DNA from 3 places in the Anaerotignum propionicum DSM 1682 genome. Region 3 is predicted to be linked to each of the others. Evidence: predicted binding sites of a transcription regulator. Region 3 holds the regulator's gene; each other region holds the start of a gene.
What was found. Region 3 encodes Rex, which represses fermentation and respiration genes when NADH is low (regulators of the CRP and FNR family bind a similar motif). Its sites were predicted from a motif close to ATTGTTAANTANTTAACAAT; they were not measured.
Positions count from the first base shown of each region.

Region 1: serC (3-phosphoserine/phosphohydroxythreonine transaminase) is a predicted target of Rex. The motif match lies at 1,803-1,822, and genes of this name have one in related genera.
Region 2: CPRO_RS02345 (acyl-CoA dehydrogenase family protein) is a predicted target of Rex. The motif match lies at 2,428-2,447, and genes of this name have one in related genera.

Region 1 is NZ_CP014223.1:3,022,033-3,027,549, reverse strand. Features, by position in the region: gene CPRO_RS14290 (3-phosphoglycerate dehydrogenase family protein) at 1-524, opposite strand, end outside; gene serC (3-phosphoserine/phosphohydroxythreonine transaminase) at 535-1,620, opposite strand; gene cwlD (N-acetylmuramoyl-L-alanine amidase CwlD) at 2,158-2,856, shown strand; gene CPRO_RS14275 (DEAD/DEAH box helicase) at 2,937-4,208, shown strand; gene CPRO_RS14270 (DUF1292 domain-containing protein) at 4,385-4,705, shown strand; gene CPRO_RS14265 (glycerophosphodiester phosphodiesterase family protein) at 4,842-5,517, shown strand, end outside.
Region 2 is NZ_CP014223.1:500,568-506,084, reverse strand. Features, by position in the region: gene CPRO_RS02355 (electron transfer flavoprotein subunit alpha/FixB family protein) at 1-163, opposite strand, end outside; gene CPRO_RS02350 (electron transfer flavoprotein subunit beta/FixA family protein) at 234-1,025, opposite strand; gene CPRO_RS02345 (acyl-CoA dehydrogenase family protein) at 1,091-2,230, opposite strand; gene CPRO_RS02340 (hypothetical protein) at 3,335-3,787, opposite strand; gene CPRO_RS02335 (biotin transporter BioY) at 3,955-4,479, shown strand; gene CPRO_RS02330 (spore coat associated protein CotJA) at 4,666-4,917, shown strand; gene CPRO_RS02325 (spore coat protein CotJB) at 4,921-5,205, shown strand; gene CPRO_RS15985 (manganese catalase family protein) at 5,206-5,394, shown strand; gene CPRO_RS02315 (cysteine hydrolase family protein) at 5,447-5,517, opposite strand, start outside.
Region 3 is NZ_CP014223.1:199,401-204,917, forward strand. Features, by position in the region: gene CPRO_RS00895 (hypothetical protein) at 1-155, shown strand, start outside; gene CPRO_RS00900 (PF20097 family protein) at 167-370, shown strand; gene CPRO_RS00905 (DUF1858 domain-containing protein) at 446-658, shown strand; gene CPRO_RS00910 (hypothetical protein) at 715-1,383, opposite strand; gene CPRO_RS00915 (ABC-F family ATP-binding cassette domain-containing protein) at 1,560-3,476, opposite strand; gene CPRO_RS00920 (redox-sensing transcriptional repressor Rex) at 3,615-4,316, shown strand; gene CPRO_RS00925 (LysE family translocator) at 4,319-4,966, shown strand; gene CPRO_RS00930 (MATE family efflux transporter) at 5,046-5,517, shown strand, end outside.

The DNA.
Region 1 (5,517 bases), 300 kb from region 3:
CAAGCGGATTCCAAAGACAGGTATGGATCATAGCCAACCACATCCATGCCCAAGTCAAGAGCGGCGTTTGCCACCAACACGCCGATGGCACCTAAGCCGATAACTCCAAGGGTTTTGCCCAAAATTTCAGGGCCTGTGAAGTTTTTCTTGCCTGCTTCGATGTCTTTTTCCAAAGCGTCACTTTCGCAAATGGTCTGTACCCATGCCGAGCCATCAACGATTCGGCGGGAGGATATGAACAAGCCTGTTAAAACCAGTTCCTTTACTGCATTGGCATTGCCACCGGGTGCATTGAAAACGGGGATTCCCCTTCTTGAACACTGATCCACTGGAACATTATTTGTTCCCGCACCTGCACGGGCAACTGCCAATAAATTGTCGTTTAAGGGCATGCTATGCATATCAAAGCTGCGCAAAATAATTCCATCGGGATTTTCTGCGGTGTTATCTATATGAAAGTGCTTCTCCGACAGCTTTCCCAAGCCTGTGGGAGCAATATTGTTTAATGTACGTATTGTAAACATAATACTCTCCTTATTTGTTTTCCAATTCAAATTTTTTCATAAATGCAACCAATTTTTCCACGCCTTCCACAGGCATTGCGTTGTATATACTTGCCCGCATACCACCAACAGTACGGTGACCCTTAAGGTTCACGAAACCAAGGGCATCAGCTTCCTTAATGAATTTTGCGTTCAATTCATCTGTCGGCAGAATGAAGGGTGCATTCATCAAAGAGCGATCCTTTGGCACTACGGTGCCTTTGAACAAGGAAGATGCATCCAAAAAGTCATAAAGCAGGGAAGCCTTATGCTCGTTTATTTTTTGAATGGCAGCTACGCCCCCTTGGCGTTTTACCCAGTCAAAAACAAGCCCCATAAAATAAATACCATATGTGGGAGGGGTATTGTACAAGGAATCATTTTCTGCATGAATATCATAGCGAAGCATGGTAGGTGTAAAATCCATAGCATTGCCCAACAGATCTTCACGGATGATGACAACAGTAACCCCTGCAGGGCCTAAATTCTTTTGTGCACCTGCATAAAGCAAGCCGAATTTTGTGACATCAATTTCCTCGGACAATATGGAGGAAGACATATCGCCTACCAATGTTACATTTCCTGTATCGGGCAGTTCTGTCCAACGGGTGCCGTAAACGGTATTATTCAAAGTTATGTAAAAATAATCTGCATCCGGGTCGAATTTGGAAGAATCTAATTGGGGAATGCGGTCAAATGTGGTTTCGGCAGAGGATGCCACAACATTTACCTTTCCGTATTTTTTTGCCTCTTCCGCAGCTTTTTTCGCCCATTGTCCAGTAATGACGTAATCTGCTTTATTATTTTTATTCATCAGGTTTAGGGGAACCATAGCAAACTGCGTGGAACCGCCGCCCTGAAGAAACAAAATTTTATAGTTATCGGGAATATGCATCAATTCCTTTAAATCAGCCTTAGCTTTTGCCAAAATAGATTCAAACATTTTAGATCGATGGCTCATCTCCATAACTGACATACCAGAGGAAGGATAACAAACAAGCTCACGTTGTGCTTGTTCTAATACTTCTACGGGTAGCATGGATGGTCCTGCTGAGAAATTGAATACTCTTTTTTCCATAAATAAGCCTCCTAAAATGATTTGTTATGGGACATTTGCCGTCTTGTCTCTATGGTGCGGTCAAATGTGCAAATTTAGTCTTAGAAGAATTATAACACCTTAACGGGAACCGTCAACATAAAAGAGGGAATTTCTTTAGCTACAAAGCTTTTTTGGAGGAACGGGCAAAAAGCAAGATGGGTTTTGTGAAATCTTTGGCAAAATGCACAGAGAAATGTGAAAAAACTTGTATGAAAATGGTTGGAAAACATAATATAATACAATAGCACCTTTTAGTGAAAAATGCAATATACTTCTTTTAATACAACAAAAAACCCTAAAATTCAAGGGTTTCCATGTTTTTATAGATAAAAAGTATAACGTATTGTTTTTCTAGGACTTACAAGAATGCTTTGTTCAAAAATTCTGATGCGTTACAGTTGTTCTAAAGCGAACAAGCAATTGTTGTATACGGAGATAAATTTGTTGTTTTCGGAAAGATTGGAAGAAAGTTTTTCGGTGTTTCCTCATAAGGATATTAAGAAAGGGGGCGGACAAATGAAAGGGAAAATTTCCGTCAAAGAAGGTATTAAAATTGGCTGTTTATGTGCTCTGATTGGCATATGCGTTTGTGTAGCTGCTGTGGGAAGTAAGAAAAAGGTGGCAGTAATGCTTCCTGTTGATCAAAAAATAATTATTCTGGATGCAGGGCACGGCGGTTGGGACCCGGGTAAGACTGGTTCCTTGGGAAAGGATGAAAAAAATATCAATTTGGCGGTTATGGAAAAATTACAGCAATATTTGGAGCAAGGGGGCGCTACGGTTTATATTACCCGTGCCACTGATGAGGCACTGGGCAGTAAAAAAAAGGCTGATATGGCGGAACGGAAAAAAATTGCCAATGAAAGCAATGGAGATATCTTGGTTAGTATTCATCAAAATGCTTTTCCGTCTACCGGAGCAAAGGGTGCCCAAGTTTTTTATCACAAATCCAGTGAAGACGGAAAAAATTTGGCAGAATTGATTCAGGAGCGGCTAAAAACAAATGTAGATAATGAAAACAAACGATTAGCAAAGCAAAACAGCGATTATTACATATTACGCACCACAGAGATTCCCGCAGTCATTGTGGAGTGTGGTTTTATTTCCAACCCTGCGGAGGAGCAGCTTTTGAATGATGAGGCTTATCAAACAAAGCTGGCTTGGGCAATTTATTTGGGTATCATTGACTATTTTTCACAAACGGAAAGCGTTTGATGATTTTGTTTACAGGCTGATAAAAACAGGCTATAATTGGTATAATAAACTGAAAGGTTTAAATAAGGAAGGAATAGAACATGGAAAATGGATTTGAAAAATTGGGCTTGTCCTCTGTTTTGACGAAAGCATTGGCGAAACAAGGGATAGAAACGCCCACAGAGATACAGAAACATATGATACCCTATATTCTATCGGGCAAAGATGTGATTGGCCGTTCCGAAACCGGTTCGGGAAAAACGTTAGCCTATCTTTTGCCTATTTTTCAGCGCTTGGATTTGGGGGTAAAGGGTGCACAGGCAATTATCTTGACCCCTACCCATGAGCTGGCGGCGCAGGTGTTTCATCAGGCAGAGCTTTTGGAGGAAAACAGTGGACTGGACATTGGTTGTATGCTCATCATTGGTTCTGCTGGGCCACAGCGTCAATTGGAAAGACTAAAGGAGAAGCCACGCATTCTCATTGGTTCCACAGGAAGAATTTTGGACTTTATCAAGCGTAAAAAAGTCCCCGCTCATTTGGTAAAAACAATTGTTTTGGATGAGGGCGACCGTCTGTTGGAGGATGGAAACTTTGAGGATGTGGCAAGCGTTGTAAAATCCACGCTGAAAGAGAGGCAGATTGTTTTGCTTTCCGCATCCGTTGATGAGGAAACGAGGGAGCGGAGTAAAAAACTAATGAAGGAGGGTGGGCTGTTTATTGAGGCAAAGACGGGCAGTCTGGTTCCTCAGGGCATCTCCCATTATTATATTTTGGCCACTCAAAGGGATAAATTTTTACAGCTTAGAAAAATTTTAGCAGGAGAAAAACCACAAAGAGCTATTGTGTTTTTAAATAATCCTGAAAACATTGAAGTTACGGTGGATAAGCTTTGTTTTCATGGTATTAAAGCGGCAGGAATTTACGGCAAAGCGGCAAAGCTTGACAGAAAAAACGCTTTGGAGGATTTTCGCAATGGCAGGGCAAATGTATTGGTGGCTTCGGATATTGGAGCGAGAGGCTTAGATATTGAAGGGGTAACCCACATTATCAATATGGACGTGCCCGAGGAACCAAGTCATTATCTTCATAGAGCAGGGCGTTGCGGCAGAAAAGGTACAGAAGGGACTACCATTACTTTGGTTACACCCTACGAAAGACGGTGGGTGCATAAGTATGAGAAGGTGTGGGGGCTTCGGTTTGTGCAGAAGGAAATGGCCTTTGGCAAATTGGTTGACAGTACTATGACCAAAAAAGATTTAGACAAACCACAAAAAACAAAAAAACCAAAGATGAGGAATTTGGCGAAAGAGCTGTTGTTTGGGCGGACAAGCCGAAAAAAGAGACTAAAGTTACGCATAAGGAAACAGTGAAAGGGAAGGATAAAAAAGAGCCTGAAAAAGAGGAATTAGGTTTTTTTGCAAAAAAAGCAAAAAAACAGGCAGAAAAAGCTAAAAATAAATTACAAAACCAAAAAAAATAATTGTTCTAACGCCTAGAATAGGGTATGATAGATAGGAAAAAAGATTTATTTGAGGAGGTACTGAATATGAGTGACAAATGCGGATGCGGATGTGGATGCGATCACGAACATGACCACGAACACGAAGAAATGGGATTGGAAACAATGTTTTTAACATTGGATGATGATACTGAATTGGAATGCGGCATTCTGGGTGTATTTGAGGTTGAAGGTGTGGAGGACAAGCAGTTTATTGCCTTAATGCCTTTGGAAGATGAAACCGTATTACTGTACGAATACAAAGAAGTTGGTGAAGAGATCGAGTTGGAGGTCATCGAAGAAGATGAATTGTTCGACAAGGTTTCTGCCGCATTTAATGACTTATTTGAGGACGAAGACGAAGAATAAAATGAGATAAAATTCCTCAGAAGGGGTGTCGGCTTAGCCGGCACCCTAGACTTTATCTGAAATTTAGCACGAAGGGAGATATTTTGATATTTTTTATAAAAAAATACTCCCATCGTCTTTACTAGGAGGTAATAAAATGTTTGCAAAAAGAATGGTGTTGGCAACGCTGGGAGCAATATTGAGTTCTGCTTTTTCCTTGACGGCATTTGCAGGATGGCAGGATGGAAACCCTTTGGTTGCCCACGCGTTGGGTGAATCCCGAGGTAAAATTGAAACAAATGCAAAGGAAGCCTTTTTGGAGTCGTGGGGAAGTGGATTTCGTGCCATGGAAGTAGACTTTACCTATACTTCTGACGGAGTTTTGGTTGCCCGCCATGATTTTGAAGCTGATGGCTCTTATTACCGCTTGGAACAGGAGGCGAAGGCACCCTTAGTGATGGATCGAAATACGTTTCAAAGCAGTAAAATTTGCTTTGACCAGACACCGCTGACCGCTGTGGATGTATTAAGCTTAATGGTGGAATATCCAGATGTTTATTTAATTACAGACACAAAGGATACAGATAAGGCCACTGTGGAAAAGCAATTTAAGGATTTGAAGCAAATTGCGGAGGCTATGGAACAGCCTCAAATTTTGAATCGGATTATTCCCCAGATTTATAACGAAGAAATGTATGATTGGGTGAAGGAGATTTATCCTTTCCAAGAATGGATTTATACACTCTATTTAAATTATTATCCCGATTATCCCAAAATTGCAGAATTTTGCGAAGCAAAGGGTATTGGCACAGTAACCATTGAGAATGCCCGTG
Region 2 (5,517 bases), 300 kb from region 3:
AAAGTTTGTCAACCTGACCTTCAATTTCATGACCCAACAGGACTGCAACTACTTCATCCTTGAGGTCTTCTTTCAATCTGGTGGATTCGCCAACAAGTTCCAGACCTACGTTCTGAACTTTACCGCTTCTCTGTTCAATTACTACAAAAATACCTTTACTCATTGTAGGGTTTCCTCCTTATATTCCAAATTTAGTATATAGTTCTTTCTGCTCGATTAAAGTTGTTTGCAAATTAGATGATAAACTTAGCTTCCAACTTGTCGATAATAGCCTGAACTGCCTCTTCTGCGGACAGATCTTTCAGAATTGTACCAGCGCCCTTAACTTCTTTTGTGAAGGACTGATATACGTTTGTAGGGGAACCCTTTAAACCGATCATGTCAAGTTCAAGTTCAGCTTTCAAATCTTCAAAACCTAAAGTTTTAACTTCTTTTTCATAAGCTTCAACGATACCCTTTACGGACATGTATCTAGGGGTAGCCAATTCAGCGATTGCTGTCAATAAGCAAGGAGTTTTGATTTTGATGATGTGGTAACCATCTTCAAACTGTCTCTTAACAACAACATATTCTTCTGTAGCTTCCTGAACTTCTTCAACATAAGAAACCTGAGGAACCTGCAATTTTTCACCAATCTGAGGACCAACCTGAGCTGTGTCACCATCGATAGCCTGACGGCCTGTGATAATCAAGTCATAGCCGATTTTCTTTAAAGCTGCAGCCAAAATACCGGATGTAGCATATGTATCGGAGCCACCGAATTCTCTAGCGGAAACAAGGTAAGCTTCGTCGCAACCCATAGCCAAAGCTTCTCTCAAAGCAACGTCTGCCTGAGGAGGTCCCATGGATACAACTGTTACAGTGCCACCCAATTGTTCTTTCAACTGAAGAGCAGCCTCGATACCTGTTTTGTCATCATGGTTAATGATAGAAGGTACACCATCACGAATCAGGGTGCCTGTTTTAGGATCGATTTTAACTTCAACTGTGTCTGGTACTTGTTTAATACATACAACGATTTTCATTATAGTTGTTCTCCTTCCAAAATATAGTAGTATCTCGCTTCGTATCTAGATTCAGAAACTATTTATCAAACCTTCATTGCGCCGGAGATAATCATCTTCATTGCTTCGGATGTACCTTCGTAAATTTCTGTAATCTTAGCGTCACGCATAGCTCTTTCTACAGGGTATTCGCGGCAGTAACCGTAGCCACCAAGCAGCTGAACACATACTCTAGTTACTTCGTTAGCTACTTCAGAGCCAAACAGCTTGCACATAGCTGCCAAAGGAGCAAAATTTTCATGATTGTCTTTCGCTGTTGCTGCTCTCCAAACCATCAATCTAGCAGCATCAACTTTTGTCTGGCATTCAGCAAGTTTGAACTGTGTGTTCTGGAACTTGTTGATTGTTTTGCCAAACTGCTTTCTTTCTTTAACATACTTCATTGCTTCGTCGATAGCGCCCTGAGCGATACCTACAGACTGAGCACCGATACCGATACGACCGCCAGCAAGAGCTGTCATAGCGATTTTGTAGCCCTGTCCTTCTTTACCAAGCAATCTGCTTGCGGGTACTCTTACGTTTTCGTAAGCAACTTCACAGTTGGAAGCAGCTCTGATACCCATACGTTCAATATTTTCACCTACTGTAATACCAGGCATTGTTCTATCCAAAATAAATGCGGACATACCTTTAGGTCCCAAAGTCTTGTCTGTCAAAGCAAATACAATGAATGTATCAGCAAAGCCGGAGTTTGTTGTAAAGATCTTTGTACCATTGATGATATAGTCATCGCCATCTTTGAGTGCTTCTGTACGAACACCGGAAGCATCTGTACCAGCGCCGGGCTCTGTCAAACCAAAGCAACCAACTTTATGACCATCAACCAATGGTCTTAAGAATTCCTGCTTCTGAGCTTCGGTGCCGAATTCATTGATACAAGGGCAGCAAAGAGATGTATGAACGGAAAGAGTGATACCTGTGGATGCGTCAACTTTAGATACTTCTTCCATAGCCAATGTGTATGTAAGAACATCTGCGCCCTGGCCGCCGTATTCTCTGGAGTAAGGAATACCGAACATACCAGCCTTCTGCAGCTTTGCAACGAGGCCCTGATCATATTCTTCAGACTCGTCCATATCCTTTGCTATGGGTTTGATTTCTGTTTCAGCAAATTTTCTGAACAACTCTTGCTGAAGCACTTGAGTTTTTGTTAATTTGAAATCCATTTAATATTCCTCCTATTTTTAAAAAATTTTAAAACAATCGATGCGGGCCATCAATCATTTTATTTAATAACCTACAACTTCACTTGCTACTTCTTAACGTTGTCGCATTAACGTTGTTACAAGACGTTCAAATACATTTCAAGATCGCTTGCACAATAAGAAAATGCCTTTCGCACGTCCATCATGAATATAACATTTTTGTTTAAAAATTGTCAACTCATTTGTTAATAAATATTCCATAAAAAACGACCACGTTTTATGGTAATACCGCCGTATTTTTCAGCGAAATTAGCATAAAAAAAACCACAAAAAGCCATTTTGCAAATTGTACTTCTATAAGCACATATACCTTGTTTTCTTCCTTGTTGCCGATATTTTCTCATATTTATTTGCCCAAATAAACATAATAAAATGAAAACTGACTAATATTTAGTATGCAAGATATATACTCTAAAAAAGTACACAATACCCCAAAGGTATGTGCAACTCTAGCTTTTTTGTCCTTCTTTACTTTACACTATTGTCTTTTCTATGTCAATATATTTCGCATGGAAGCAAAAATTTTCTCCCTCCTATTGTCATACAACTCATAGTCAATACTACTAAAAAGATTCGCATCCGAAATAATAGCTTTTTTCCCATAAAACTTATTTTTAATTAGCTATTTCTCTTTTAAAGCATTTATTATTTTTTGATGCTTTTACACCTTCTCCGTCTGCCTTCAAACCAATCTAAAAAAATAATAAGAAAGTCTAAAATTAAGTAAATCTTTAACAGCTTAGAACGGTAACGCTCTATTTTCTTTTCGCTGTTTGGTTGTAAATATTTAAAAAAGAAGAACCTGAAAATAATCCGAGCCTTTCCTCTGCACCGATTCACTCAAATCAAATCTTCTACCCAATCTTAGCATTGTTCCCTCCACATAAAGATCATAATTAGCTATTCTTTCATTAATATATAATAAAATTAACTAAATCCTTTTTTGTACCTTTATTTTTCTATAATCAACTCATGATCTTCCGCTATACGAGAGATATCTGTCTATATAAATTGATAACTGCAAAATCATATTATTTTTCGGGAAATACACGAGGAATCATACACTTAGGTTTCCTTTGCGTCAAACGGGAGCTGCGTCCAGTCATCGAAATCAGGGAATTCCCTGTCATATTCATAATATCTTTCTTCAGGATAAAATTGCTGGTCCAATTGCACTGCACGAAACATGCCAACCCCCAAAATGGTAAGTAAAGCAACGCAGATGCCGAGATAAATCAGTCCTGCTTTCGCCAAATTTCTTCGATTTACATTACTATATTTATCAAAAGCCCATATGAAAAAAACAATTATGTTGATGATAGGAATCATTAAAATGAAACCAATAAACAGATAATCTCCTACTGATAGGGGCGCATAGATGTCATCCCTAGGCAAAGCTTCTTGCACTTGGGTCTTTTCCCCTTTTTTTTCAGTCTTGTTTAGTATATTTCCGCAGTTTATGCAATAAACATCTACTTCACCAACATTCTGACCACAATGTATACATTTTCTGCTCATCAAAATCATCCTTTCGCAAAAAGCCTATTTCAAGTTTATCATAGATTTTTATATTCGTCATAAAACTTTTTCTTAAATTTTAATTGTAAACCTTTTTCATCATTAAAGTTGACAAATCTCCCCTTAAAGGTTTACAATCCTTTTAAAAACTGCAAAAGGAGTTTACAATGAGAACAAAAGAATTAGCAACAATCTCACTTATGACCGCAATCATTTGTATTTTAGCCCCTATCAGCATTCCAATCCCTTTTAGTCCAGTGGCGCTAACGCTATGTACCTTTGCTCTTTATTTGTCTGCCTATGTTTTGAAGCCAAAACAGGCAATTGCAGCAACTGCCTTGTATTTATTTATTGGTTCCATTGGCATTCCGGTATTTTCCGGATACACCGCTGGTTTTGCTAAATTTGCAGGCCCCGGCGGCGGCTATTTGGTGGGATATCTTTTTTTAGTTGCCATCAGCGCCTATTTTGTAAGAAAGTTTCCCGACTCCCCTACACTGCAAATGATGGGGGCTTTGCTGGGCACCCTAGCTACCTATTCCATCGGAACTTTTTGGTTATCAAAAGTAACAAACGCCTCTTTTCTTTCAACATTACCCATGGGAGCCTTTGTTTTCATCCCTTTGGATATTGTTAAGATTTTCCTTTCTTGTATTCTGGGGCGGAAAATACAATACTATCTTAAATCATAAGGCTTCATTCACTACATATCAAAAAACACTTCTGTTAAGTGAAACACTTCAATAGAAGTGTTTTTTATTTAGGAACCTTCTGATTTTTCCCCATAAGCCAAGGTAATTTCATCATTTTAGTCCTTGCACTATATCAATATTCCCCCATATCATAATATTGTAAATTGAAGAAGGAGGCATTTCATTATGAAGGAAATGTGTAAGAATTTCGTTCCCAGCGACTGTACCTCTGTTGGTCAAAAACCCAAAAACATGGTTTCCGATTATAGTGTTATCATTGAAGAATCCATGGAATTGGCACAGGCATACGTACCTTTTCAGCCTTATATGGAGCCCATGGATAAAGCTCAAAGCCTTGTATGCGGAACAGCTTTCTATGATTTAGTAGTACCATATTGTTCAGGTTGGCATCTATATCGCTTTGCAAAGGAGGTTTAAACAATGACACAAGATGATATGTTGACAAAATTGATGGAGTTAGATTTTATCTCTCTTGACCTAGGTCTATTTTTGAACACCCACCCAGATCATACTGAGGCAATTGATACGTATAACCAGGTCATTACCGCTGCAGATGCCCTTCGTCTAAAATATGAAGAAAAATTTGGCCCTCTTTGCTCCTTCCGCAGCTATGCCGTTGATACGAAAAATTGGCAATGGAAAGATAATCCTTGGCCTTGGCAGAAAGAAGCTAACGTTTCTTTTGCAGGAAAGGAGTGTATGTAAATGTGGATTTATGAAAAAAAACTGGAATTTCCAATTAAAATTAAAAAACCAGATGCTCGTTTAGCTAAAATCATGTTGGAACAATATGGTGGCCCATACTCCATGAGGATATATGTCCATACGTTGATACCTTGCCTTGAAACATTTTGCTTTGATCCGCCAAAAATAAAGGGCTTATATCATAAATAACGTGAAGCGAATACTCCGTGCTCTTCATGAAAACCTACTCCATTTGTAGCTATCACCATAAATCTGTCCATGAGTGATTTTCTTTGAAAGGCTCAGGATCTTGATTGTCCCGCAACATCTCTG
Region 3 (5,517 bases):
ATCGTAACGATGCTGAGATGATTTACTACTTGGGTACACCCAGAAGCTTCTTTGGTGACAAAGAAGGCCCAGAGGAGCAGCTCGTTTTTACCTTTCAGGACGGGAAAGCTATCGGGGTGACAAGAGTTCCCGTATCCGCCCAAGCATCAGAATAGGAGTGGTCTTTATGAAGTGTCCTTTTTGTCAAGAAGAGATGTCCCAAGGGCATTTGGAATCAGGTAGATATTTTACTTGGAAGGCGAAGGATGAACGAGGAAAGAAGCGGGAATATCTTTTAATGAAAAGCTATATGGGTGGAGCAAAACTTTCGGGAGAGATTTGCCCTTATTGCCGTAAACTGATTTTAGATATACCCGAAAGCCAAATATAAAAATCCGAAATGTAATTAATTTTGGGTTTTTTGAGGAACAATACATAATACAATGCTTATAAAATAAAGGAGGAAATGAATATGAAAGCGACAAAAGATATGACAATTGGTGAACTTTTAATGATGGATAGAAGTGTGGGTGCAGTTTTGATGGAAAACGGCATGCACTGTGTTGGCTGCCCTTCTGCTGCGGCAGAAACTTTGGAAGAGGCAAGCATGGTACATGGTATGGATATTGAAAAGCTTATGTCAGATATCAATGGCTATTTCGCATCAAAGGGCGAGTAAAACAAATAAACGATAAACAAAAGGGCTGTAATGGAGTTTTCCATTACAGCCTAATTTTATTCCTGAATTACAGCCTGAGCAGTATGCTGTTCCAATTGCTCTTCTAGGAAGGAGAAATCAACACCAGTCACTCGATCGGGCCAATTTTCTCTGGAAATTTTCAATTGCTCTGTGGCAATATCCCATTTGCCTTCTTGCATCAATTCAAAAATCTGTACAAAAGCGATTAAGCGGGGCAAATTTCCCCCCATAGGAAGGCTAAGGAATTTTTTCTTATATTTTTTAATAATATCCATTGCTTGGGCATTTTCACCAAGGTGTATCAAAATATAGGTATAATTTAAAAAATAGATGGAGTTGTTTGCTTTTTTCAATGCGCCGCCATGAATGGTTTTCATTTTTTCCAAGGCTGTTTTGAAATCCCCCTTTTCTATATAAGCAACGGAAATATTCATAGTTAGCATTGCCCGAATGTTGCTGGGGTTTTTGCCTTGCAAAAGTTTTTCGGTTTCCACAATATAAGCATCAGGGTCTGATTCGATGAGAGGCATTAAAGCATTTACCTTTTCAGCAAATTTTTTAAACCAATGGGCGTAAAAAGCAAGACCAACACCCATGATAAAAATAAACAGGTAAAATACAATTTGTGAGTTGGCTCCCAATGCACTCCCTGCACCCAAAAGAACTACCAATAATATTAATGCCGCTAAATAAAAGATTCTCATTCCTTTTCCTCCTTCGTGTAGACGCTGATTCTTTCTGTATGCACAACCAATGGTCAATTATTTCGTTGAATAGCATCAAAATGCCTCTATAGCGTGACTAAAAGGGCAATTCTTTTCTGACGAGCAGAAATTTATCCGCCATCTGCATCTTTCAAGAATCAGTGCATCCTTCGTTTTTATTGGAGCTCTTCCCATTGGGCAAAGAGCAATTCCAAATGTTCTTCAAGCTTCGTTTTTTCTTCAAAAATCTGCTGTGCTTTTGTATAATCTGTGCTGGCATTTGCCATAGCTTCGTCTGCTTTCACAATGGCGCTCTCGGTTTCTTCAATTTCTTGCTCTAAGCGGGAGATTTTAGCGGCAAGTTTTCTTTCTGCTGCTTGTTGTTCCTTTTGCTTCAACCAGTCTACCTTTGTTTCGCTGACTGCTACAGGGGAGATCGAGGAAGACATGCCGGCTTCCTTTGCCCGTTCTGCCTCATTTCGAGCCTGCTCTGCCTTTTTTTCCAAATAATAATCATAGTTGCCTGTATATTGCGTAACTCCATTTGGTGATAATTCCAAAATTTTCTCTGCTGTTTTGTTAATAAAATAACGGTCATGGGAAATGTAGACAACTGTTCCCTCATAGCAGTTTAAGGCGTTCTCCAAAACTTCCTTTGAAAACATGTCCAAATGGTTGGTAGGCTCATCCAACATAAGCAGATTAGCTTTGGAAAGCATAATTTTTGCTAGGGAGACACGCCCTTTCTCTCCGCCGCTTAAAGCAGAAATAGGCTTAAATACATCATCATTGGTAAAAACAAAGGCCGCCAGTACATTTCTGATTTGTCCTGCCGTTAGATTGGGGTAGGTATCAGAAATTTCTGCGAATATGGTTTTGGTTTCATCCAGCTTTTGTTGTTCCTGATCATAATAGCCCACATGAACATTGGTACCCAAGCGAATAATGCCGGAATCTGCGGTCACTTCCCGCAGAAGCATTTTAAATAAAGTAGATTTGCCTACACCATTAGGTCCGATGATTGCGGCTTTTTCTCCACGCTTGACATCAAACCCCACGGATTGGAATATTTTATTGCCCCCGTAAGACTTGGAAAGGTCTTCGGTATGAAGCACATCATTTCCGCTGATAATAAGGGGAGATAGAGTGAGGCGCATTTGGTCGGGCAGAGCCTCAGGCCTTGCTACACGCTCTATTTTTTCCAAGGTTTTCTCACGGCTTTCCGCACGTTTGATGGACTTCTCCCGATTAAAGGAGCGAAGGGTGCGAATCACATCTTCTTGATGTTTGATTTCCTTTTGCTGATTATCAAAGGCCTTCTGCTGAATTTCTCTGTTGATTTCCTTTTGCTGGGTATAAAAGCTATAGTTTCCGTTGTAGATATAGGATTTTTTATGTTCAATTTCCACAACCTTAGTCACAATTCTATCTAAGAAATAACGGTCGTGGGAAATAATCAATACGGCTCCGTCATAGCTTCTGAGGAAATCCTCCAACCATTCAATGGAAGCGATGTCCAAATGATTTGTAGGCTCGTCCAGAAGGAGAATATCGGGCTTGGAAAGCAAAAGCTTTCCAAGAAAAATGCGGGTTTTTTGACCGCCGGAAAGCTGAGAAAGAGGGCGGTTAAAATCAGCCTCTCCAAAACCTAGTCCTTTTAGTACACCTCGTAGACGACTTTGATAGCTATAACCGTCGTTTTGCTCAAAAAAATGTTGTAAACGAGAATATTCTTCCATCTTGTCGGACAATTCCTGTCCCACAAGAGTCCCCATTTTGTTTTCCATTTCACGAAGAAGCTTTTCTGTTTCCAAAATTTTTTCAAAAACCGATAGCATTTCTTCATAGATTGTCCGTGTGCTTTCGGTTTGCTGATTCTGTGCCATGTACCCCAGAGTAGCATCTTTTTTCATGTAATACTCTCCGCCGTCGGCGGACGTTTCTCCTGTCAGTACACGGAACAAAGTGGTTTTGCCTGCGCCGTTTACCCCTACAATTGCGGCTTTTTCCTTTTCTTCCAAATGGAAGGTAATTTTGTCTAAAACTACATCAATGCCATAGGCCTTGTGTAGATCTTTACATGCTAGTATCATAGTTCTGTCCTCCGTTTTTTCTGGGGATACAGGTATAATCATAACAGAAAAAGGCTGATAATAAAAGAGTTATTGTTGACAATAAAATAACATAAGTGCTATACTGATTCTAAGTTGACAAGAGAGGATTTGGATAAAATGGACAGTGAGAAGAGAATTTCGCCGGCGGTGATTAATCGGCTCCCAAGATATTACCGCTATCTGGGCGATCTTTTGGAGAGCGATATTACCAGAATATCGTCTAAGGAGCTGAGTGCAAAAATGAACATCACTGCATCTCAAATTCGCCAGGATTTAAATAATTTCGGTGGTTTTGGGCAGCAGGGCTACGGGTACAACGTAGAGTATCTGCACAATGAAATTAAGAAGATTCTCGGGTTGGACAGGTTATACAATATGATTGTGGTTGGTGGGGGAAATATTGGTCAGGCTTTGGTAAATTACACCAATTTTGAAAAACGTGGTTTTGTTATCAAAGCTGTGTTCGACATTAACCCACGTATCATCGGAATGACCATCCGTGGTGTAGAAGTTCATGATGTTGACAAAATGGAAGAATACATCAAGAACAATAGTATAGACGTTGCGATTCTTACTTTACCTCGTTCCAAGGCGGTTAAGGTTGCCAACGACTTGGCTAAATGGGGCGTAAAGGGCATGTGGAACTTCAGTCATGTGGATTTGCAGGTGCCTGAGGATGTTTTGGTTGAAAATGTGCATTTGACAGACAGCTTGATGACCTTGCTTTATAAAATAAACGAAATGTATAGCGAGGAAAGCGAACTGCATCATCTTGCCAATGGATTGCCCATTAAGCCGATTGTTGATTTGGAAGACTAAACATGAAAAGACTGCTCCCTAGCGGGCAGTTTTTGTTTTATATAAAAAGGATGAGTGAATTGGTTCATATTTTTGCTTTTATTTCATATGTATTTGTATCCTGTATTACACCAGGGCCTAATAATATCATGTGCATGAACAATGGTGCCAAATATGGTGTGAAAAAAAGCCTGCCTTTTTGTGCAGGGGTGGCAACGGGTTTTTCTTTGATTTTGATTTGCAGCATTTTATGTAATCTATTTTTGTTTCGCTATATTCCGAAAATAGTTCAAATCATGACGATTTTTGGTGCGGCTTACATACTTTATTTGGCGTGGGTGATATGGAGAGACAAGCCCAAGGCGGCAAAAGAAGGCGGACGCCAATTAGATACACGGGGGTTTTTCACAGCGGTGATGCTTCAGTTTGTGAATCCAAAGGGTTTGTTATTTGGAATAACCCTAATTTCTAATTTTGTTTTTCCTTATGACCAATCAATCAAAGCTTTTTTGGTTGTACTTGTGTTTAACTGGATAGTTGTTTTATTAAGCTGTGGTTGCTGGGTACTTTTTGGTTCTGTATTTCGTAGTTTTTTTGATAGAAATAAAAAGCTATTGAATGGTATTATGGCGTTGCTTTTGGTTTATTGCGCCGCATCTTTATTCCTGTAACATCAAAATTTTTGTTCTTTTCATGAGGGAGTCCGTTATAAAAATAAAATAAGAAGTATTGCAGTGAGGAGCTATGGGAATGATTTCGGAAACAAAAGAAAAAAGGAGCTATTTATTTACCAATAAAGATTTAAAAAGACTGATTGTGCCTATCATCATAGAGCAATTTTTGGCGATTCTGGTGGGACTATCCGATTCAATCATGGTGGCCAGCGTTGGTGAGCACGCCGTTTCCGGAGTTTCTTTGGTGGATAATATTTTTGTATTGGTCATTTTTTTATTTGGAGCCCTTGCCACGGGAGGGGCTGTAGTTGCAGGACAATTTCTTGGGCAAAATAATCGAGAAAAAGCCTGTCAGGCCACGGATCAGCTTGTGATTTTAACAGCGGTTTCCTCTATTCTGATTACAGTAGGAATATACCTTACAAGGAATTTGATTTTACATAATATTTTTGGTAAAATTCAGCCAAATGTAATGGAAAGTGCAAAAACATATTTGATGATTGTTACTGCGTCCATTCCCTTTATTGCTCTCTATAATGCAGGGGCGG